DNA from 4 places in the Vibrio sp. D173a genome. Region 4 is predicted to be linked to each of the others. Evidence: predicted binding sites of a transcription regulator. Region 4 holds the regulator's gene; each other region holds the start of a gene.
What was found. The regulator CRP, encoded in region 4, controls carbon source genes, mostly activating them, when cyclic AMP is high. The targets are predictions, from matches to a motif close to TGTGANNNNNNTCACA.
Positions count from the first base shown of each region.

Region 1: a site for CRP is predicted at 3,807-3,822, ahead of gltB (glutamate synthase large subunit). Genes of this name have one in related genera too.
Region 2: a site for CRP is predicted at 4,080-4,095, ahead of udp (uridine phosphorylase). Genes of this name have one in related genera too.
Region 3: a site for CRP is predicted at 2,750-2,765, ahead of malT (HTH-type transcriptional regulator MalT). Genes of this name have one in related genera too.

Region 1 is NZ_JAHGAH010000032.1:17,864-23,453, reverse strand. Features, by position in the region: gene arcB (aerobic respiration two-component sensor histidine kinase ArcB) at 1-564, opposite strand, end outside; gene KIV40_RS04690 (diguanylate cyclase domain-containing protein) at 788-2,533, opposite strand; gene KIV40_RS04685 (TIGR01212 family radical SAM protein) at 2,584-3,528, opposite strand; gene gltB (glutamate synthase large subunit) at 4,083-5,590, shown strand, end outside.
Region 2 is NZ_JAHGAH010000091.1:11,643-17,232, reverse strand. Features, by position in the region: gene KIV40_RS10485 (methyl-accepting chemotaxis protein) at 1-1,745, shown strand, start outside; gene KIV40_RS10480 (DUF1887 family protein) at 1,911-3,071, shown strand; gene udp (uridine phosphorylase) at 3,226-3,984, opposite strand; gene KIV40_RS10470 (zinc/cadmium/mercury/lead-transporting ATPase) at 4,200-5,590, opposite strand, start outside.
Region 3 is NZ_JAHGAH010000030.1:13,666-19,255, forward strand. Features, by position in the region: gene KIV40_RS04495 (glycogen/starch/alpha-glucan phosphorylase) at 1-2,391, opposite strand, end outside; gene malT (HTH-type transcriptional regulator MalT) at 2,960-5,590, shown strand, end outside.
Region 4 is NZ_JAHGAH010000070.1:15,595-21,184, reverse strand. Features, by position in the region: gene astA (arginine N-succinyltransferase) at 1-384, shown strand, start outside; gene astD (succinylglutamate-semialdehyde dehydrogenase) at 413-1,870, shown strand; gene KIV40_RS08120 (DUF1338 domain-containing protein) at 2,135-2,926, shown strand; gene crp (cAMP-activated global transcriptional regulator CRP) at 3,124-3,756, opposite strand; gene KIV40_RS08110 (phosphoribulokinase) at 3,996-4,865, opposite strand; gene KIV40_RS08105 (YheU family protein) at 4,990-5,202, opposite strand; gene KIV40_RS08100 (hydrolase) at 5,273-5,590, opposite strand, start outside.

The DNA.
Region 1 (5,590 bases), on a different contig from region 4:
AGTTAGCTCTTCCATCGCGCGGTTACAGCCCGAGAAAACACCGTCAGCGTTACGGTAGTAAATCAAGTCTGGAGATGCGTCGATAAAAGAACGCAACAGTGCCGTACGCTCGGCAAGCTCAAGCTGAGTACGTTCACGTTGGAAAACTTCGTTCTCAAGATCTTGCATCGCTTCTTCGCGAGCTTCTTCGGCTTTAATGCGCTCTTCAATCTCTTGGTTGAGCTTCTCAATGTTCTGCTGTAGCTGGAAATTCAGCTCTTGGTCACGAGAGCGCATGTCTTTAAGCTTAGATACTAACTTGGTCAATCTTTGACGTGACTCTTCTAGTTGATCGACTACCACAGATAGGAAGTACACCGCCCAAGGGGTGATCAACAAACCAAAGAACACTGAACGGACAATATCAATATCGTCGACATTGCCTTTCAGCGCTAAGGTAATCCCCACTTGCACCACAACAGCCAATGCCACCAACGCCAGCGCCAGCAATATCGAGAAACGGACAATCCCCAGCTTGACCAATAGGTCAACATAGTACTGGGCGAGATTTTTCATGGGCTTCATTCACTACTCCACGGAACAAGCTAGATATCGAACCCTGACAAAATGAAAAGCGAAACCGCTGAACGAAGAAGCAACAACGATTTACATATTTGAAAGACACACGGATGGAGTAGCGGTGTTTCAGGGCTCATCAACGCCTCATCCTATGTGCTTGCAGTTTAACGTGTTTAATACGGTGATTTAAACAGCCTACTCTCAACTTAGAGCAAGCGGTCACAAAGCGTTAGTAAGAACTTGGATGAACACTGGTGCAATCACGGCCATCAGCCTTGGCTTGGTAAAGCGCACTGTCTGCCATTGCAACGCCCATTTCTGGCTCATCACCATGATGAGGAACATAAGCGACAAAACCGATACTGACTGTCAGTCGGTCCGATGTATTTGAACTGCGATGTTCGACCGCCAGTTCGTGAATTTGCTCATGGATGCGCTGCGCGACTTTCAGCGCCCCCTCCGTCGTTGTATTAGGTAAAATGAAAGCGAACTCTTCACCACCGTAACGCGCCACGCAGTCAGAAGATCGGCTCGCGACTTGTTGGAATACCGCAGCCACCTTCACTAAGGCTTCATCACCTTGCTGGTGACCATAACAATCGTTGTAGTCTTTGAAGAAGTCGATATCACATAGCATGATGGTCAGTGGTAACTTCTCACGAATATGGTGGTACCAAAGGGTATGCAGTTGCTCATCGAAACGACGACGGTTGGCCACTTGAGTTAAGCTGTCTGAGAAGCTGAGTTTCTCTAGTTCTAAATTCGCTTCTTCAAGTTTCTGCTCGGCAAGATAACGCTCTGAAATATCACGAGCCATGCTCAGCACACCATTGGTGCCAGAGGCTTTATCTTTGAACGGCGATTTCACCACATCAAACCATGTGTAGTAACCATCGGTGCTGCTCACTTTATCGATGTATCGAATTGGCTGAGTTTGTTGTAAAGCCTGTAGGTCACTCGCCTCTAAACGGATATACATATCCTCAGGAATGACATCTTGCAGGCGCTTACCAATCAAATCTCCCACATCGGAAATGCCGAGAGCGTTAACAAAGGGTTTATTACAGGCTTGGTAAACCATGTTTTCATTGAAGATACCGATCGAGTCCGGACTAGCATCCAGAATGGTTTGTAAGATGGTATCGCGCTGTGCCAAAGCGACTTCGGTATCTTTACGACGTTCCATCTCATCACGCAGGTTCTGCTGCATCTTATGCCATTCGGTGACATCATGGCTGATAGACAAGGTGCCGATCATCTCTCCACTTTGAGTGACTAACGAGCTCTGATTAACCTCAAGCAAACAACTTCGCCCTTGAGGATCTGTCGTCCAACGACGCTCACTTTTTCTTGTCGCGATCGGGCTAATGTTTGCAGAGCAGGCTTCTTCTCTTCGCCCCTCCCAGAAAAGATCAAACGCTCGGTTAGTTGTTAACACTTTGCCCTGCTGATCTTGTAAGCAAATTAACTCAGATAGAGAATCGATCGCAGAGCGAGCAATGCCTAATTTTTCTAGCTCTTTCTGCTGCTCTTGAAGTGTCGCTTGATAAGGTTGAGCGTAGATAATCCAGACACGATGACCACGCAGCACACTCTTTTTACCAGACAGTTCAACTTTGACGTTTTCTGTTTCGGATAATCGCCAATCAAATAATTGATGGCGGAAATGGCGGCTGGAAAAGCTATCGAGTAACGCCACCAGCTCTTCAGTGTGAAAAGAGGCAGGATAGAGAAAGCCAGAACCTAATGCGCGGATACCAAGTAATTGCATCGCAGGATCGTTAGAAAGCAGTAATTGACCATGACTTGCGTCGAGTACAAGTACTGGGTAAGGAGAGTCAGTAACGAGGTGTTTTAAAGCGGATTGGAATCGCAGATAGATCAGCGTAACAGTGATTACACATACCACAGAGAGCAGGACCACAAATCCGTAGTCGCCCTGCCCATCCCAGAGCCAATTGAGTAACTGATCCATTTTTCCGACCTTTAAAGCAAATCGGGAGAAATATAACAGTTCTTAATCGATCATTCTGCCTTTAATTCTGGTTTGCTATAGATGAAAGCATCGCCGGTTAAGCTACCTTGTGCGCCATCTTTATCTAATGCACGACCAATTTCAGTCATCGCCAACCAGCGGTTCTCACACCATAATGGCGATAATAAGGTTGGACGACGCGCCGCAGAAGAAACACGATGATAAATCACCTCTTTTGGCGTCATGCGGATCACTTCACTGGCGATAGCCACATACTCTTCAAGCTCAGGCGCTTCTAGCTTTCCAGCACGCCACGCTTTTGCCATAGTACTGCCTTCGACAATATGTAGACCGTGAAGCTTGATGCCGTCAGTACCGACTTCGAGCACTTTACGCAGTGTTTCAACATTGTCGTCGCGTGTCTCTTTCGGCAAACCAACGATCAGATGGGTACAAACGTTAATACCCAAAGCACGAGCGCGTTTAGTGATTTCTGCATAGCACTCAAAATCATGACCACGGTTGATACGCTTGAGGGTATCATTGTTGGCAGTTTGAAGACCGAGCTCTAGCCAAATCTCATAGCCTTGATTCACGTAATCCGACAGCAGATCTAATACCGCATCAGGAACGCAATCAGGACGAGTACCCACACAAAGGCCGACGATATCAGCCGCTTTGAGAGCTTCTTCGTACATGTTTTTAAGAACTTGTACTTCTGCATAGGTACTGGTGTACGCCTGAAAATAAGCCAGATACTTCTTCGCTCGATGGATCTCTCCAGCGCGATCTTTCAATTGATCGTGGATGCTTTTGATCTGCACTTCTTCGTCAGCAAACGAAGCCACATTACAGAATGTACAACCACCTCGGCCAATCGTGCCGTCGCGGTTTGGGCAACTAAAGCCACCATGTAAAGTCAGCTTATGGACTTTTTCGCCGTAACGACGCTGAAGGTCTTGGCCTAATGTGTTGACCAACTCATGTAACTGCATAGATTCTCACCAATAGTAAACCGTAATAAATCTCACTACGATTCATGTAAATAAATTACATCCCTGCAAGAAAAAACAAATAATTCTAGTCAATTCAAACAAACAGGTATCGGTGTGAAATCAATAAAACTGCATAAAATCAACTCAAAAACCGCAATGTTGCGCAAATGTTAAACAAAAAGTGAATATTTAAACGAAAAAATTGGGTCACAAAAGCGACTTTTCGTTGCATTCTCAAGTCACAAAATTGTAGGATACTTACACAACCCCGCTATTTTTGTGACTTTTATTACAACAATAACTGCGGGAATTGTCGGCGATACCCCGCTCCCACCTATATAAGTCACTAAATTGTGGCAATAAATAAAGGGATATCACCAAGGATTGTTTTTCTCGCAAAATTTTTCCTGCGAGATACGGAAAGGAATCAAGACTGGTCAACCTCGGCCAGTGGCGAATCATAAATATAAAGGACAAGACGCAAAGAGCGCACCTAAGGCAGTCGAGATCTGTCCGGGATTCTTGCGTCGACATTGAACTGGAAGGATGTATCTATGGTAGATAGAGAGCAAAATTCACAGGGTCTGTACACTCCGGAGCTGGAGCATGACGCTTGTGGTATCGGTTTTGTTGCTCACCTTAAAAACCGTAAATCTCATGAAGTAGTGACTCAAGCATTGGATATGCTGGCTCGCATGGAACACCGTGGTGGTCAAGGTTGTGACCCATGCAGCGGTGACGGTGCGGGTATCTTGCTACAAAAACCTCATGAATTCCTATTAGAAGAGGCCGTTAAGTTAGGCATTAAATTGCCTTCGTTTGAAAAGTATGGTGTTGGTGTCGTTCTTTTCCCGAAAGACGAATACAAACGCGAACAATGCCGTGACATTCTAGAACGTAACGCACAACGTCTAGACCTTGAAGTTATCGGCTACCGTGTATTGCCGACCGATAACTCCATGATCGGTGCAGACCCACTAAGCACAGAGCCTCAGTTTGAGCATGTGTTTATCTCTGGTGGCCCTGGCATCACACCTGAAGAGCTAGAACGTAAACTGTACGTACTTCGTAACTACACAGTGCGAGTTTGCCTAGAAAGCGTTTCGAACATTGGTGACGACTTCTACATTAACTCCATGTCTTACAAGACATTGGTGTACAAAGGTCAGTTAACGACCGAGCAAGTACCTCAGTACTTCCTTGATCTGCAAAACCCGACCATGGTGACTGCACTGGCACTGGTACACTCTCGTTTCTCTACTAATACCTTCCCGAAATGGCGTCTTGCACAGCCTTTCCGTTACATTGCCCACAACGGTGAAATCAATACAGTTCGCGGTAACTTGAACTGGATGAAAGCCCGTGAAGCAATCCTAGAATCAGACCTGTTTACTCAGGCTGAAATCGACATGCTTCTTCCAATCTGTCAGGAAGGCAGCTCGGATTCATCTAACTTTGACATGGCACTTGAGCTCCTAGTTCTTTCTGGTCGCAGCCTGCCACACGCATTGATGATGATGATCCCGGAAGCATGGCAAGAAAACAAAAACATGGATCCTAAACGTCGCGCGTTCTATCAGTACCACGCGAACATCATGGAACCATGGGATGGTCCTGCTTCAGTATGTTTTACTGATGGTGTTCAAGTTGGTGCGACACTAGACCGTAACGGTTTGCGCCCTTCTCGATACACAGTGACCAAAGACAACTTCCTAGTAATGGCATCTGAATCTGGTGTTGTGGATATTGAGCCAGAGAACGTTGAGTTCCGTGGTCGTCTACAACCAGGTCGTATCTTCGTTGCAGACCTAGAGCAAGGTCGCATCATCTCTGATGAAGAAGTGAAAGACACCATTGCAACGGCGCAGCCTTACGAGAAGTGGGTAGAAGAAAACCTACTGAGCTTGAAGAAGTTGCCAGATGCGAGCAACCAGTTCAGCCAACCTTCTCCAGAGCGTTTGCTACATCGTCAGCAAGCTTTCGGTGTGAGCACTGAAGAAGTGAACGAAATCATCGTTCCAATGGCGAATGATGCGAAAGAGCCATTATCAGCAATGGGTGC
Region 2 (5,590 bases), on a different contig from region 4:
AGGAATTTGCCAAATCTCAACAAAGCTTCGAAGCAACATTGAGCCAACTTGAAGTTGCAAGCCAAATCTACCCTTCCCTTGCCGAGCCTTTTTCTCAGCTTAAAGAACTTGAGCAGAGCTACTTTACCGAAGCAAAGGAAGCAATGGACAACTACGAAGCGATGTTCGCTGCACAAGAAGAAGTGCAAAAATCTTCTCGTCGCTTCCAACAACTCAATACTGAGCTATCTGTTGGTCTAAAAGAATACGTGGCGGATCAATCCAGCATCTCAGTTAAAGTGATGGCGAAAAGCTACTTTATTAAGCTGAAAGATGCAGAATTGATTACGTCAGATGCGCTGGCAAGCTCAAATCCTGAGTTTGTAACGCAAGCTGTAGCAAAAAACCGCAAGGCGGTGACGCACCTGAATTACGCTTTCCGCGGTTTGGTGACTCAACTTCCTGAACTTAAAGAAGCCTTCGGCGAGTCTGTTGAACAATTTACCCGTGATGTAGGTACGCGTGGTGGTGTTTTAGACCAACACAATAACTATCTATCGGCACGTGCGGCGCTTTACAACAACATCGCCAACCTTGCCACCAAAGTTGACTCAAGCATGTCGATTCTTGAGCAGTTCACTACAACAGCAACCAATAAGCTGAACGAATCCCTTGCAGACGCAGGCGACATCTACTCAGCAGGTGTTATCAAAGCGATTGTGATTGGCGTCATTGTGGTGTTGTTTGCAACGGCTATCGGTTACCACATTGCTCATAGTGTTCGTGAGCCACTGACTCGTATTCTGAAGGCATTAGAAGGTCTGACAGAAGGCGACATGACACAACGCATTGATATTCGTTACAACAACGAATTCAGCCGTGTGAGTGGTCATATCAATACGCTGGCTGACAGCCTACATAACATCCTTGTTAAGCTGAACGACGCATCAGAAAATCTAGCGTCTACAGCCTCAACGAATGAGCAGACGTCTTCTCAAGCACAAGCTCAGTTGAACTCTCAGCGTGAGCAAACCGCAAACGTAGCCACGGCAATGACAGAAATGTCTCACTCAGTACAAGAAGTCGCGCAAAGTGCTCAAGGCTCGTTAGAGATGGTACAGCGTGTTGAAACGGCTTCTGATCAAGGCCGTAACGTCATGAACAGCAACATCTCAACCATCAACCAGCTTGAGACACGCTTGAACGAATCCGTCTCTGCGGTTTCTGAGCTACAAAAAATGAGTGGCCAAATCGGCTCAATTCTGGATGTGATTCGTAATATTGCGGAACAAACCAACCTGCTTGCGCTGAATGCAGCGATCGAAGCGGCACGTGCTGGTGAACAAGGGCGCGGGTTTGCGGTAGTGGCAGATGAAGTTCGCGTACTGGCTTCCAAGACCACACAATCTACAACTGAGATTGAAGCAATGATCAGTAACCTTCAATCCAGTTCTCAGTCTGCTAACCAAGTTATTCAAAGCTGCATGAGTGATATGGAAATATCCGTTGAGCAAGCCTCTAAGGCAAACAGCTCAATGGAAGAAATCCAAGCGCTGATCATCGAAATCAGTCAGATGAGTACCCACATATCCCAAGCGGCGGCTGAGCAGAGCGAGACTTCTGCAGATATTGCGCGCAACATTGAAGACATCAATAGTATTGCTGACCAGAGCTACCATGCAATGTCTAGCATCGCGCAAACCAGTGAATCTTTGACTCAACTGGCACATCAACAAAACGAACTGGTTCATCGATTTAAACTATAAAGTTTTATGTAAAAACTAGAAAATTCATTGCAACCAACTGTATAAGGGCGACTTTTTATTGAAGTCGCCCTTGTTTTTTATGAGCTGTGTCTACATATGGTTTATATGGCTTGCTCATCCCTTTTCTTTTCTCTTTTCGAGCAAGCCAAATAAGAAGGAAAACCTATGGCTGTTCATGTTGGTATTATCGACCAAGATCCAGTGAGATTAGTCACTCCTCTTTTGGATAATCGCACTGTAAGTACACATATCGTCTTCATCGGCGACAAAAGCCAATCCGATATGTACGAGCGACTGAGCGCAGTATTAGAGCAGCGAGAAATTACGTCTGAATTCTTTGAAATTCCTTCTGCAGTAAACACTTCTCTGATCAAACAATCTGTCCATCAATTGGCAAAAGACCTCCATGACCGAGGTGAAGAAGTAAAACTCAATGCAAGCTGTGGCCTCCGTCACCGACTGCTTTCCGTGTACGAAGTCTTCCGTACGTACCGCTGGCCAATCTTCGTAGTAGAACCAAACAGCGATAAACTGTGCTGGCTTTACCCTGATGGCAAAGAAGACACGCAAGTGGAAGACCACATTACGATTTCTGATTACCTCACTATTTTCGGTGCGCGCGGCGAATTCCACCACGTAGACCTTCCACCTCAACTCGATCAAAAGCTTTACGAACTGGGTGAACGCTGGGCATCTAACGCGCTGGAGCTTGGCCCCGGCCTTGCAACACTGAACTACCTTGCAACCACTTGTCGTAAAGAACAAAAGCTGGATGTCGAGCTTTCAGAGAAGCAACAAGGCTACCGTGAGCTGAACATGCTACTGACCGATTTGGTTGAAGCGCAAATCGCCACGTACGAAAACGGTGTTCTAACCTTCGCGGATGAAGATGCTCGTCGTTTCTCTAACGGTGAATGGCTAGAAACACTGGTGCACAGCACTGTCAAACAAATCCAAGACACCATGCCGACGATCCAAGACCGTTCGTTGAATGTGCAGGTTTACCGCAAACTCGGTGAAAGCGAAGTTCGTAATGAACTTGACGTAGCAACGGTGGTAAACAACAAGCTTCACATCATTGAATGTAAGACGAAAGGGATGCGTGATGATGGCGATGATACCCTATACAAGCTGGAATCGTTACGTGACTTATTAGGCGGCCTGCAAGCGCGAGCGATGCTAGTCAGCTTCCGCCCACTGCGTCACAACGACATCACTCGTGCAGAGGACTTAGGTTTAGCGTTGATCGGCCCTGATGAGCTGAAAGATCTCAAAACGCACCTAACCGCATGGTTTAAAGCCGCTGGCGGTTCTGACGAAATTTAATCGTTAATATCCGATCAAAAAAAGCAGCCTCGAGCTGCTTTTTTATTGCTGCAGATTTGTTGTTTGAATACTCCGACAACACTGCCAGATAGAAAAAGCCAGAGGCGAACCTCTGGCTTTTTCCGTTTGTTTAAATGCCAACTAAATGTTGTGCTTAAAGCATCTTACGCGCTGCTTCTACTACAACTTTAATTGAGCGAGCTTCCGTTTCTTTCAGCGTTGAATGATCTGGAATCTCTTTTTGTGTGCGGTTGATGATTACACCCGCCACACAACCTGCTTTTAGACCTGAGCTTGCGCACATAGTTAGCAGTGTTGCTGACTCCATTTCGAAGTTCAGAACGCCCATGTCTTGCCACTCTTGCATAGAACCTTGGAAACGCTTAACAACACGGCCAGAGAAAGTGTCGTAACGCTCTTGACCTGGATAGAAAGTGTCACTTGAAGCAGTCACACCCATATGAACTGTTGCACCAGACTCTTCAACCGCTGCTTTCATAGCTGTTGCGATTTCAAAATCTGCTACTGCTGGGAACTCCATTGGAGCAAAGTGTAGGCTCGCGCCGTCTAGACGAACAGAACCTGTAGTAACGATCATGTCACCCACGTTTACGTGTGGTTGGATTGCACCAGTAGTACCTACACGTAGGAAAGTGCGAACGCCAAGCTGAGCCAACTCTTCTACTGCGATAGAAGTAGATGGGCCACCGATACCAGTAGAACAAACCACAACAGGTTTACCGTCTAGCTCTGCACGGTATAGCGTGTATTCACGGTGACTTGCTAGAAATACTGGGTTTTCCATTTCTTCAGCGATTTTTTGTACGCGTGCTGGATCGCCTGGAATGATTGCTAGAGTAGCACCATTAAGATCCGCTTCAGTAACACCTAAATGGAATACAGCTTGAGACATAAGTCGCTCCTTGTTGTGGCTTATTTTGTAAACAATAAGCTCATTAATAAGTTGTTGGGTACAGATGCACTGTAGCGAACCTTTTACCAACATTGAGTGATCACAGTCACAATAAAACAATGTAATAAATCTACACTTTCAGGACAGAAAAAAGCCCAAGGTATGATGACCTCGGGCTATTTATTCAACATTCAAAGATGTATTAAAGGTTGATACTACTTCAGTTGTTTTGATTCAAAGCGAAGCAGACGCAGTGCATTCAGTGTGACCAGTGCGGTAGCACCACTGTCGGCAAGAACTGCAACCCATAAACCGGTAATACCCAGTAAACTTGTTACTAAGAACACACCTTTTAGGCCTAATGCTAACGCCACGTTCTGACGAATGTTGTTCAGCGTCGCACGTGATAGTTCGATCATACCAGCGAGTTCGATCAAACGGTTGTGAGTCAGCGCGGCATCAGCCGTTTCGAGTGCAACGTCAGTACCACCTCCCATCGCAATGCCAATGCTTGAAGCTTTCATCGCTGGTGCGTCGTTAATACCATCGCCTACCATCGCAACCGTGTGCTGCGCTGAAATCTCTTCTACGTAGTGCACTTTGTCTGCTGGTAGCAAACTTGCTTTGTAATCAAGGCCAATTTGGTTCGCAATTGCTTCGGCACTGCGAGGGTTGTCACCTGTTAGCATCACAGATGAAATACCCAGTTTCTTCAATGCAGCAACGGCTTGTTGAGCATCTTGACGAAGCGTGTCTTGCCAAGCAATCAAACCTATCACTTCGTTATCGTGGCGTGCGATAACCACAGTTTTACCCTGCCCTTCCAACGCTAAGACTTGCTGCTCTACCTGTTGTGAGATTGGGAAGTCAGCTTTCGATGGTGCAATCACCTGAACCAGTTTGCCTTCAACAAGCCCTGTCACACCAGAACCAACCTGCGCGGTTTTGTCTGCAGCTTCAGGAATGTTGATGCCTTGCTCTTGCGCTTTGTTCACCAAAGAAATTGCTAGCGGGTGACTTGAGCCAATCTCAATCGAAGCGGTCAAGCTCAGCAGTTGTTCTTCCGTCACATCAAACGGCACCACATCAGTTACTTGCGGTTTGCCCTGTGTCAGAGTGCCCGTTTTATCGAAAGCGACTGATTCAACACGACCCAATAGCTCAAGCGCTGCACCACCTTTGATCAGTGCGCCTCGTTTTGCCGCCGCCGCTAAGCCAGAAGTGATCGCCGCCGGCGTAGAGATAACCAAAGCACAAGGACATGCGATCAACAATAACGCTAAACCACGGTATACCCACGTTTCCCAAGGTTGAGCAAACAACAATGGTGGTGTAATGATGACTAATAGAGAAACAAGCATCATCAACGGTGTGTACCAACGGCTGAACTTATCGAGGAAACGTTCAAGTGGCGCTTTACGTGATTCCGCTTCTTCAATCAAATGTAGGATACGGTCAATCGCGTTCTCACCTTGGCGAGACGTCACTTTGACTTGAACGACTTTATCGACAACCACAGCACCCGCCATGATTTTGCCGCCTTCGTTGTTCTCTACGGGAACAGACTCGCCCGTTAATGCACTTTCATCAAAGCTTGCCGCTTGAG
Region 3 (5,590 bases), on a different contig from region 4:
TGTGAACTTACCAACTAGGGCAGTGTTAAGAATCGCTTTCTTAGCCCAGCCTGCTTGGTCTTTGTATTGTTGGCCCATTTCTTCATGCGCTTTCACATAAGATGCGAAGTCAGCAAGACATAGGTACGGGTCACCGCCATCTAGTAGGCTATCGAATGTAGCGCGTAGTAGGCCCGGTTGACCTGGCGTAAACTCGTCACCTGTTAGTAGGTCTAGAGACGCTTTCAGTAGGTGATCTGCGTTGTAGTAGTCGTAAGGGTTGTAGCCAGCTGCTTTAACCGCTTTCACGCCTTCAACATCAAGACCGAAGATGTAGATGTTCTCTTTGCCTACTTCTTCACGAATCTCAACGTTAGCACCATCCATCGTACCGATAGTTAGGGCACCGTTAAGAGCCATCTTCATGTTACCTGTACCAGATGCTTCTTTACCCGCTAGCGAGATTTGTTGTGAAACGTCTGCCGCAGGGATGATGATCTCAGCCATGCTCACGCGGTAGTCAGGGATGAATACCACTTTCAGTTTGTTACCGATGCGAGGATCGTTGTTGATCTTGTCTGCAACCTTGTTCACTGCGAACATAATTTCTTTCGCTAGGTGGTAACCCGGTGCTGCTTTCGCTGCGAAGAAACATACGCGTGGCTCACACTCGAAACCAGGTTCGTTCAGGATGCGGTGGTATAGAGACAGAATGTGCAGCAGATCTAGGTGCTGACGCTTGTACTCGTGTAGACGCTTGATTTGAACATCGAAGATAGCATTAGTATCTAGTTCGATACCCATGTTCTCTTTCACCCAGTTAGCTAGGCGCTCTTTGTTCTCTTTCTTAACAGCCATGAATTCTTTTTGGAATTTCGCGTCTGTTGCGTACTTAGCAATACCTTCTAGCTGCTCTAGTTTCGCTGGCCATTCTCGACCAATTTTCTCAGTGATTAGCTTAGAAAGACCTGGGTTACAGAACTTCAACCAACGACGTGGCGTGATGCCGTTCGTTACGTTGTGTAGACGAGTTGGGTACATCTCGTGGAACTCTGGGAATAGGTCTTTCTTAACCAATTCAGAGTGAAGTGCTGCTACGCCGTTTACCGCGTAAGAACCAATCACACATAGGTTAGCCATGCGAACCATGCGGTTGAAACCTTCTTGGATGATAGAAAGCTTCGCTTGCTTCTCACCGTCACCAGGCCACATCTTACGAACTTCTTGTAGGAAGCGGTGGTTGATTTCAAAAATGATTTCCATGTGGCGTGGAAGTAGACGCTGGATTAGCGACTCTGGCCATGTCTCTAGTGCTTCTGGAAGTAGCGTGTGGTTAGTGTACGCGAATGTCTGAGAACTGATTTCCCAAGCCGCTTCCCAAGTAAGACCTTTTTCGTCCACTAGGATGCGCATTAGCTCAGGGATAGCAATTGTTGGGTGCGTATCGTTAAGCTGGATTGTCTCTTGCTTAGGTAGATCCGCTAGCGAGTAACCTGCTGCTTCGTGGCGACGTAGGATGTCGCGTACAGACGCTGCTGAGTGGAAGTACTGTTGCATTAGACGCAGTGTTTTACCTTTTTCGTGGTTGTCGTTCGGGTAAAGCACTTTAGTGATGTTACCTGCATCGATCAGCGCGTGCTGAGCTTCGAAGTAATCACCGTTGTTAAAGCTTTCTAGTGAGAATGGTGCAATTGCCTGACATTCCCAAAGACGTAGAGGGTAAACCGTGTCTGATTCGTAACCTACGATAGGTAGATCCCAAGGCATTGCTTTTACAGACATACCAGGAACCCATTTACGAACTTCTTTACCGTTCTCATTTACCACTTCAACGTGACCGTAGAAGCCGATTTCTTGTGCAAGCTCAGGGCGAGCCACTTCCCAAGGGTAACCTTCTACACCACGCCATGCGTCTGGTGCTTCTTGTTGGCGGCCGTCTTTGAACGACTGCTTAAATAGACCGTATTCGTAATGCAGGCCGTAACCTACAGTTGGGAATTCTTGTGCTGCACATGAATCCATGAAACATGCTGCTAGACGACCTAGACCACCGTTACCCAGTGAAGGGTCGCGTTCTTCTTCTAGAAGGTCTGTTAGGTTGTGACCTAGCTCAGCCATTGCTTCCGTGATCTCTTCGTAAAGACCCATGCTGATTAGGTTGTTACCAGTCAAACGACCGATAAGGAATTCTAGTGAAAGGTAGTTAACGCTTTTCGCTTCTTGGATGCGAGCGTCCGCTTCAGTAGCAAGCAAATCACAAGTCGTAAATTCAGCCAGTGCGCGACCCATTGCTAGGTACCATGCGCGGCTATCTGCATTTTCAATCGTGTGAGCGTAAGTTACAGATAGATGTTTCTTCACGCTTTCTTGGAACGACTTCTTGTCAAATTGTTTCTGTTGAGTAGGTTTCATTAAGAAATTCTCACGTCTTTTAGTAATTCATCTGCCATACATCGTGCATTTCCCTCTGTGAATAAACATCCTCCCATTTGTCCTCCCCACAAGGAGGAGGGGGTAGGGCGTAGAGGGCGTAAGCTTGCAAACTTAGTGATCTAAATCGCAACACAGCAGCCTATCGTCCGATTCTTAGTGATTCGGATCACAGCCACCTAATGGAAAGATTAAAATTTGCTCATGACGTTTTTTATTCACCCTTCTCACTCCATTGTAAAAACTGTCTTATCGATCACATTACTTCTTTTAACATTGATAATTTCTCCTTAATAGATGTGCAACTCTTTCTACATGGGATCAATACCACCGGCTTTTAAGTGACCAAAATCACAAATATAGGGCGTATTTGATGGCATTTACATCAACTCTCGAGAATTAGGAAGTGGATCAAAGTAAGAGGCATTTCTGATGTCGTAACATCCACAACGACTCGCAAGCTTGTACACTTTTTATACAAACTAGAATTTAGTGGTGTGAGTCAATTTCTAGTTTCGCTAGCTTAAAAAATTTAAGGACAGAATTAATAATGTGGATTCCATCAAAACTTACTCGCCCTGGCCGCTTGCATAATGCGATCGTCCGCCCGCGAGTATTGGACTTACTACAACAAGCGCCTTACTACAAACTGGTACTGTTTCGCTCGCCAGCTGGTTACGGGAAAACCACCATGGCAGCACAGTGGCTATCAGATAAACCGAATGTGGGTTGGTACAGCATCGATGACAGTGACAACGATGGTTTTCGATTCGTCAACTATTTGCTGCAAGCTTTAAACAAAGCGACCAACTACAACTGTTCCAACGCACAAAAATTGGCTGAGAAACGTCAGTTCTCTTCTTTACGCTCTTTATTCAGCGAAGTTTTCGCTGAGATGGCGGATTTTCAGCACGAGTGCTATGTCGTTTTAGATGACTACCATTTGATCACTAACGACGAAATTCACGAGTCAATGCGCTTCTTCTTAAAGCACATGCCAGACAACCTGACTGTGGTGGTCACTAGCCGTGCGGCGCCACCATTGGGTACTGCGAACCTTCGCGTCCGTGATCTGATGATTGAAATCGGCAACGAGATGTTGGCGTTCGATACCGAAGAAACCACTCGTTTCTTTAACCAACGCATTGCCGATGGCATCGATGAGGATATGGCCAATAACCTGCGCACTTATGTAGAGGGCTGGCCATCCGCGCTACAGCTAATCGCACTGCAGGCGCAGCACCAGAACCGCACACTGGCACAAACCGTAGAATCGGTGTCTCAGTTTAACCACGCGCATCTGTGGGATTACCTCGTAGAGGAAGTCTTTGACCTTCTCGACCAAGAAACCCGTCATTTCTTAATGCAAGTGTCGGTGCTTGACCACTTTAACGACGAGCTCGTGTTTGCCCTGACTCAGCGTGAAGACGCGCTAGGCATGATTGAATCACTCAACCGCTTCGGCTTGTTTATCTATCCATTAGAAGGTGAGCAAAACTGGTTCCGCTTCCATAACCTATTTGGTGAGTTCTTGTCTCATGAGCGCCTTGCTCGCATTCCTCAACAAGAAAAAGACCTACACCGAAATGCCGCGGTTGCTTGGCTTAAGCAAAAAGCCCCTCATCAAGCGATTCATCACGCCCAAAAGACCAACGACACCGACCTGATCGTAGAAATTTTGAATGAGTTCGGCTGGAAGATGTTCAACCAAGGCGAGTTGACAACCCTAGAGTCTGCCATCAACCAACTTGATAAAGATCTGCTGTTCAGCCATCCGAAATTATCGATGTTGCGAGCTTGGCTAGCGCAGAGCCAACACCGCTATAACCAAGTAGGCAAACTGCTAGCGGAAGCAAAAGAAGAGCACAAAAAGCGTAATATTGAGATCGATTCTGGCTATCAAGGCCAAGCAAATGCCCTACTCGCTCAAGTCGCGATCAATAGCAACCAACCAGAGCACGCATTAGAACTTGCCGAGCTTGCCTTAAGTCAGCTTGACCCAACCGTATACCGCAGCCGTATTGTGGCTACGTCGGTCGTCGGCGAAGTTAACCACGTATTAGGCAAACTGGATCGCGCATTGCCAATGATGCAGCAAACCGAAAAACTGGCGCGCCAGTATCAGGTTTACCACCAAGCGTTGTGGGCAATCTTGCAGCAAAGCGAAATCATGATCGCCCAAGGCTACGTTCAAGCAGCGTTTGAACTTCAAGATTCAGGCTTCCGTCTGATTGAAGATCAGCAACTTCAACACGTTCCTCTTCATGAGTTCTTGTTACGTATTCGTGCGCAGGTATTGTGGTGCTGGAACCGTTTGGATGAAGCGGAAGAATGTGCGTACAAAGGCCTGCAAATCCTAGAAAACCACTCACCAAGTAAGCACTTACACAGCTACTCAATGTTGGCTCGCATTGCCATTGGCCGTGGTGAGTTGGATAAAGCGGGCAAATTCATCGAACATATCCGACATCTGATGAAGCAATCCACTTACCACGTTGACTGGACAGCCAATGCCTCACTTTCTCTGATCTTATTCTGGCAAGCGCGCGGCAATACAGAAGCGATTCAAGAATGGTTGAACACCGCCGTCCGTCCTGAATCGGCATGTAACCACTTCCAACAGTTGCAATGGCGTAATATTGCTCGTGCTCATATCAACCTTGGTCAGTATGATGAAGCGCGCGAAGCACTGGACTTTTTACAAAGCGAAGCTCGCCGTACGAATTTGGTGACGGATACAAACCGTAACTTGGTTGTCGAAGCCATCTTGGCAGCACGCCAGAAAGACGAAGAGCAAGCCAAAACACTGCTGAAAGAAGCACTAGTGATGACAAATCAGACAGGCATGGTAGGTAACTTCTTAACTGACGGTGCAACCATTGGTGGTCTGCTAGAGAAGCTGAGCTTACGTCATGAGTTGGGCGATCTAGAACGCCATCGTGCGCAACAGTTGATGAAAGACATTTCATCTAACCAACGCAGCCGTTCTATTCACTTCGATGAAGACTTTATCGAGAAGCTAGTCAATCACCCGAATGTACCGGAATTGGTTCGTACTAGCCCACTGACTCAACGCGAGTGGCAAGTACTTGGCCTGATTTACTCTGGCTTTAGCAACGAGCAAATCGCACAAGAGCTGGATGTGGCAGGCACAACGATTAAGACTCACATTCGTAACTTG
Region 4 (5,590 bases):
CCAATCTACATCAACCTACTGAGCCCAGAGGCACAAGCCGTGATTGGCAAAGTGCACGATAACACGCGTCCAGCATTGAAGCTGCTTGAGCGTGAAGGCTTTACCAACCGTGGCTACGTTGACATTTTCGATGGTGGCCCAACGGTGGAGTGTGACCTACGCAATATCGAATCGGTACGCCACTCATTCCGCGCGCAAGTCAAAATCTCGGAGCACACCAGCACAAAAGACTTCTTGATGTGTAATTCGTCATTCGAGAATTTCCGTGCCGCAGCAGCGAAAGCGGCGTATGACGCGGAAACGCAAAGTGTAGTGCTCGCACCTGAATTGGCGGATGCACTCTTGGTTGAGGAAGGGGATTTTGTTCGCCTTCTTCCGCAGTAACTGACGACAGAATTTAAGGATAGAAACAATGACACATTGGATTGCAGGTGAATGGGTACAAGGTCAGGGTGAAGCATTTACGTCTCTGTCGCCTTACAACCAAGAAGTGATCTGGCAAGGCAACGGCGCAACAGCAGAGCAGGTTAACCAAGCGGTATCTGCGGCGCGTGAAGCGTTTGTTGATTGGAAGAAGCGCCCATTTGCAGAGCGTGAGGCGATCGTGTTGGCTTTTGCTGAGAAAGTAAAAGAGAACAGCGAAAAAATCGCTGAAGTGATTGCCAAAGAAACGGGCAAGCCAATCTGGGAGACACGTACCGAAGCGGCAGCGATGGCAGGTAAAATTGCTATTTCTATTCGTGCTTACCACGACCGTACTGGTGAAGCGACACGTGAAGCCGCAGGAAACCAAATTGTATTGCGTCATCGCCCATTGGGTGTAATGGCGGTCTTCGGTCCTTACAACTTCCCGGGTCACTTACCAAATGGTCACATCGTGCCAGCACTACTGGCTGGTAACACCGTGGTTTTCAAACCGTCTGAGCAAACGCCATGGACGGGTGAACTTGCTATGAAGTTGTGGGAAGAGGTTGGTCTACCAAAAGGTGTGATTAACTTAGTCCAAGGTGCGAAAGAGACAGGCATTGCGCTGGCGGATGCGAAAGGCATTGATGGCGTGCTGTTTACTGGTAGTGCGAACACAGGTCATGTTCTGCATCGTCAATTTGCTGGTCAGCCGGGTAAGATGCTGGCGCTTGAAATGGGTGGCAACAACCCGATGGTTATCTCGGATAACTACGGCGACCTAGATGCGACGGTTTACACCATTATCCAATCTGCTTTCATCAGTGCAGGACAACGCTGTACCTGTGCTCGTCGTCTGTACATTCCATTTGGCGACAAGGGTGATGCAGTCATTACTAAGCTGGTGGAAGCGACACGCAATATTCGCGTAGACCAACCATTTGCAGAGCCTGCGCCATTCATGGGACCGCAAATTTCGGTAGCGGCAGCCAAGTTCATTCTTGATGCACAAGCGAACTTGCAATCACTGGGTGGCGAAAGCTTGATTGAAGCGAAAGCGGGCGAGGCGGCGTTTGTTTCTCCAGGTATCATCGATGTGACGAACATTGCCGAATTACCAGATGAAGAGTACTTCGGTCCACTTCTGCAAGTAGTACGCTACGAAGGGCTAGAGAAAGCAGTAGAACTGGCGAACGATACGCGCTTTGGTCTATCGGCAGGTCTGGTTTCAACCGACGACCAAGAGTGGGAATACTTCGTGGACCACATTCGTGCCGGCATCGTGAACCGCAACCGTCAGTTAACGGGTGCAAGTGGTGATGCGCCATTTGGTGGTCCGGGTGCCTCAGGTAACCTACGTCCAAGTGCTTACTACGCGGCAGACTACTGTGCGTACCCAATGGCATCAATGGAAGGACAAGAGACGGTCTTACCTGCAACATTGAGCCCAGGTGTAAGCCTGTAATAGAGAAATACGAAGCGGTGACAAAGTATCGCCGCTTCTCTCTGCCGGAGCTATTTACCAAGTTAGGATTCTGGTAAGCGCGCTGGCAAACGCCAAAGGCGAGCTTAAGACTCTCCAGCGCGTGTTGACTGACTGGCACTTATGCCGCACATACCGTCACAGGTTGATGACCGCTCGTTCGTGATTCTGGACAGCCCACGGGCTGTGAACGAGCGGTCAACTTCTTCTTACCCCTAACTCTACATTTCATAACAAGGAGTCGTTATGACGCCCGATGTGTTATTTGAATCGCTATGGCAAGACTACATTCAACGTCTGTGCCCTTCTGCTGCTAAAGTCCATCAACTTCTTCAAGAAGATGAGCCTCTGATTAATGACCATATTGCGCTACGTACGTTTAATGTCGCTCCCCTAGGCATTGAAACGTTAGCGAAGCCATTCTTGGCGGTGGGTTACAAAGCCTGTGGTGACTACGTATTTGAAAGCAAAAAGCTGGTGGCAAAACATTTTGAGCACCCAGATCCGAAACAACCAAAAGTCTTCATCAGTGAATTGAAAGTGGATGAGTGCTCACCAGAGCTACAAGCCATCGTTCGTAAACTGGTGGAGCAGGTTGATGCTTCTAAACTGACAGGCAGTGACTTCTTGTACGGCGGACGCTTGTGGGACCTAAGCTATGCTGACTTTCAAACCTTGGCGAAAGAGAGTGAATACGCTTCTTGGCTTGCAGCGCATGGTTACGGAGCGAACCACTTCACAGTGAGTGTGAATCAACTCAATCAGCATGAAGAAGTGAAGCAAGTGAACGACCACCTGCGCACAGCAGGCTTTACCATCAACGAGAATGGCGGTGAAGTAAAAGGCACGCCAGAGGTGCTACTAGAGCAATCGTCGACCATGGCAGACAAAGTGCCAGTGACCTTTACTGAAGGCGTTGAGGTGATTCCTGGAGGCTTCTACGAGTTTGCTAAGCGCTACCCAATGGATAACGGTGAGTTGTACCCAGGATTTGTGGCTGCATCGGCAGATAAGATCTTCGAAAGCACCAACGGGTAAAGAAGAGGCGAGAATGGGCTACGCCCTCTAGATGCGGAAACGCTTCGCTGCGGGAGGTTCTCACTCTCGGAATCTGAGAGGGCTTAATCCCGAAGGACGAAGTCCGCTCTCGGAATGCAGGTTCCCGATTCCCAAAAAAGAAAAAGCCACCAAACTTGCATTTGGTGGCTTTTAAATTTTTTAAACGTTAATCGAGATTAACGAGTCCCGTAAACAACGATAGTTTTACCGTGCGCAGAAATTAGGTTCTGCTCTTCTAGCATCTTCAAGATACGGCCTACTGTCTCACGAGAACAGCCAACAATTTGACCGATTTCTTGACGAGTGATCTTGATTTGCATGCCGTCTGGGTGCGTCATCGCATCTGGCTGTTTAGCAAGGTTCAGAAGAGTCTGAGCGATACGACCAGTTACGTCTAGGAACGCTAGGTCACCCACTTTTTGGCTAGTAACTTGTAGACGACGAGCCATTTGCGCAGAAAGGCGCATTAGGATGTCTGGGTTAACTTGGATAAGTTGACGGAATTTCTTGAAAGAAATCTCTGCCACTTCACAAGGAGATTTAGCGCGAACCCAAGCTGTACGCTCTTGGTCTTCTTCGAATAGACCAAGCTCACCAATGAAGTCGCCTTGGTTTAGGTAAGAAAGGATCATTTCCTTACCTTCTTCGTCTTTGATAAGAACCGCAACAGAACCTTTAACGATGTAGTACAAAGTCTCTGCTTTTTCGCCCGCGTGAATTAGCGTGCTCTTTGATGGGTACTTATGAATATGACAGTGTGAAAGAAACCACTCTAATGTTGGGTCGGTTTGAGGTTTACCTAGAACCATAATATCTCACTTCCTCTGCAGGGTACGCTTGCGCTATCCATATTTTAGCTAAGCCTGAATGGGCTTACTAGGATAAGAGCACTTTTTATATGCTGCAAGCTCTCTTGTGTTTCGGTTAGAAATAGTATCCTTTTTCGGAAACGATTTCTTGATTTTAATCGTGCCATGATTGAGATTTTGTAAGCAAAACTGTGCACATGATCACGGTATGAAAAGTAAACACTCAATTTACGAGGTTTTTAGCCAATTTTCCCAGTTTCGATGAGTTGCTGCAGAATCGGCCTCACTATGAGCTCCATTGCAAAGCTCATCTTACCGCCTGGAACCACAATGGTGTTATGGCGAGACATGAATGAGCCATCAATCATCGCCAGCAAATACGGGAAGTCGACATTCTTGATACCGCGTAGGCGGATCACCACGAAGCTTTCATCCAAACTAGGGATGCCTTTGGCGTTAAGTGGGTTGGAAGTATCAACGGTCGGTACACGCTGGAAGTTGATATGTGTGCGGGAAAATTGCGGGGTAATGTAGTTCAGATAATCGTCCATCGAGCGCACGATCGAATCCATTACCGCTTCTCTTGAGTGGCCACGATCGCGCGTGTCACGAACGAACTTTTGAATCCATTCCAAGTTCACGATTGGCACCATGCCAATCAGAAAGTCAACGTGACGCGCCACATTAACATCGCCATCCACCACGCCACCGTGTAAACCTTCGTAGAACAGTACATCGCTGTTTTCAGGCAGATCTTGCCAAGGTGTAAAGGTGCCCGGCATTTGGTTGTATGGAACGGCTTCATCAAAGGTGTGCAGATAGCGGCGCACGCTGCCGGTGCCATCTTCACCAAACTGACGAAAGAACTCTTCTAGTCCCGGAAAGTCATTGGCTTGTGGCCCAAAGTAGCTAATGTGTTTGCCTTGCTCACGCGCTTTACGGATTTCGACATCCATCTCTGGACGTGTAAAACGGTGGAAGCTGTCACCTTCAACCCACGCTGGTTTGACGTTCATCATATTGAACATCTTGCGGAAGGCTTCAGAAGTGGTGGTAGTACCGGCACCGGACGAACCAGTAACCGCAATGATTGGGTGTTTCGCTGACATGACAAACCTTGTCGAAAATTACTTACCTGTAAAGTGCAGCACGCGTATGCTGCACGGTCGATAACCCACTATAGCACGTAACAAGCCCTTGTCATCGAGTGGGATACGGTAAAATGTGAAGGGTCTAAAACTTTGCTTTTAGTTGGATATCAACCGTTTCATGAAGCTCAGAAAATACGATGACAGCTTCGCCTTTCTCTAATTGGGATTTGACCTGATCGATTTTACTCTGCAGTGAAACTTCAACTGAGCCGTAGTCGGTGCCTTCACGAAGAACGAATTCGCGGATCAGGTTTTCTAGTGTCTCTGGCGCAATGTCTTGCCATGGAATGATCATAAATACCTCAAACTTTTATGATGTTTAAACGCGCCTCTTAGGTTGTTGATGTTTGGCGCGCCTAAGTAGTTTACTGTGTTCGCGGCACGGATACAGCAGAAAGGTACTCAGCAGCGATACTTTCGTAGTAAGCCGGAAGGGCTTCTTCTAGCCAGAACTTCGGCTTTAATGCGCTACCTGTTAGGAAGCCCACGTGACCACCATGTTCGTAAAGTCGGTAATCGATGTTGTCTGGCAATACGAATTTCGGGATCACTTCTTCGGTCATAAACGGATCGTCTTTGGCGTGGATGATCAAGGTTGGCAAGGTGATCTGCTGCAGCTTGCTTAGACCTGAACATTGATCGTAATAATCTTGCGCGTCCTTAAAGCCATGCAGAGGCGCGGT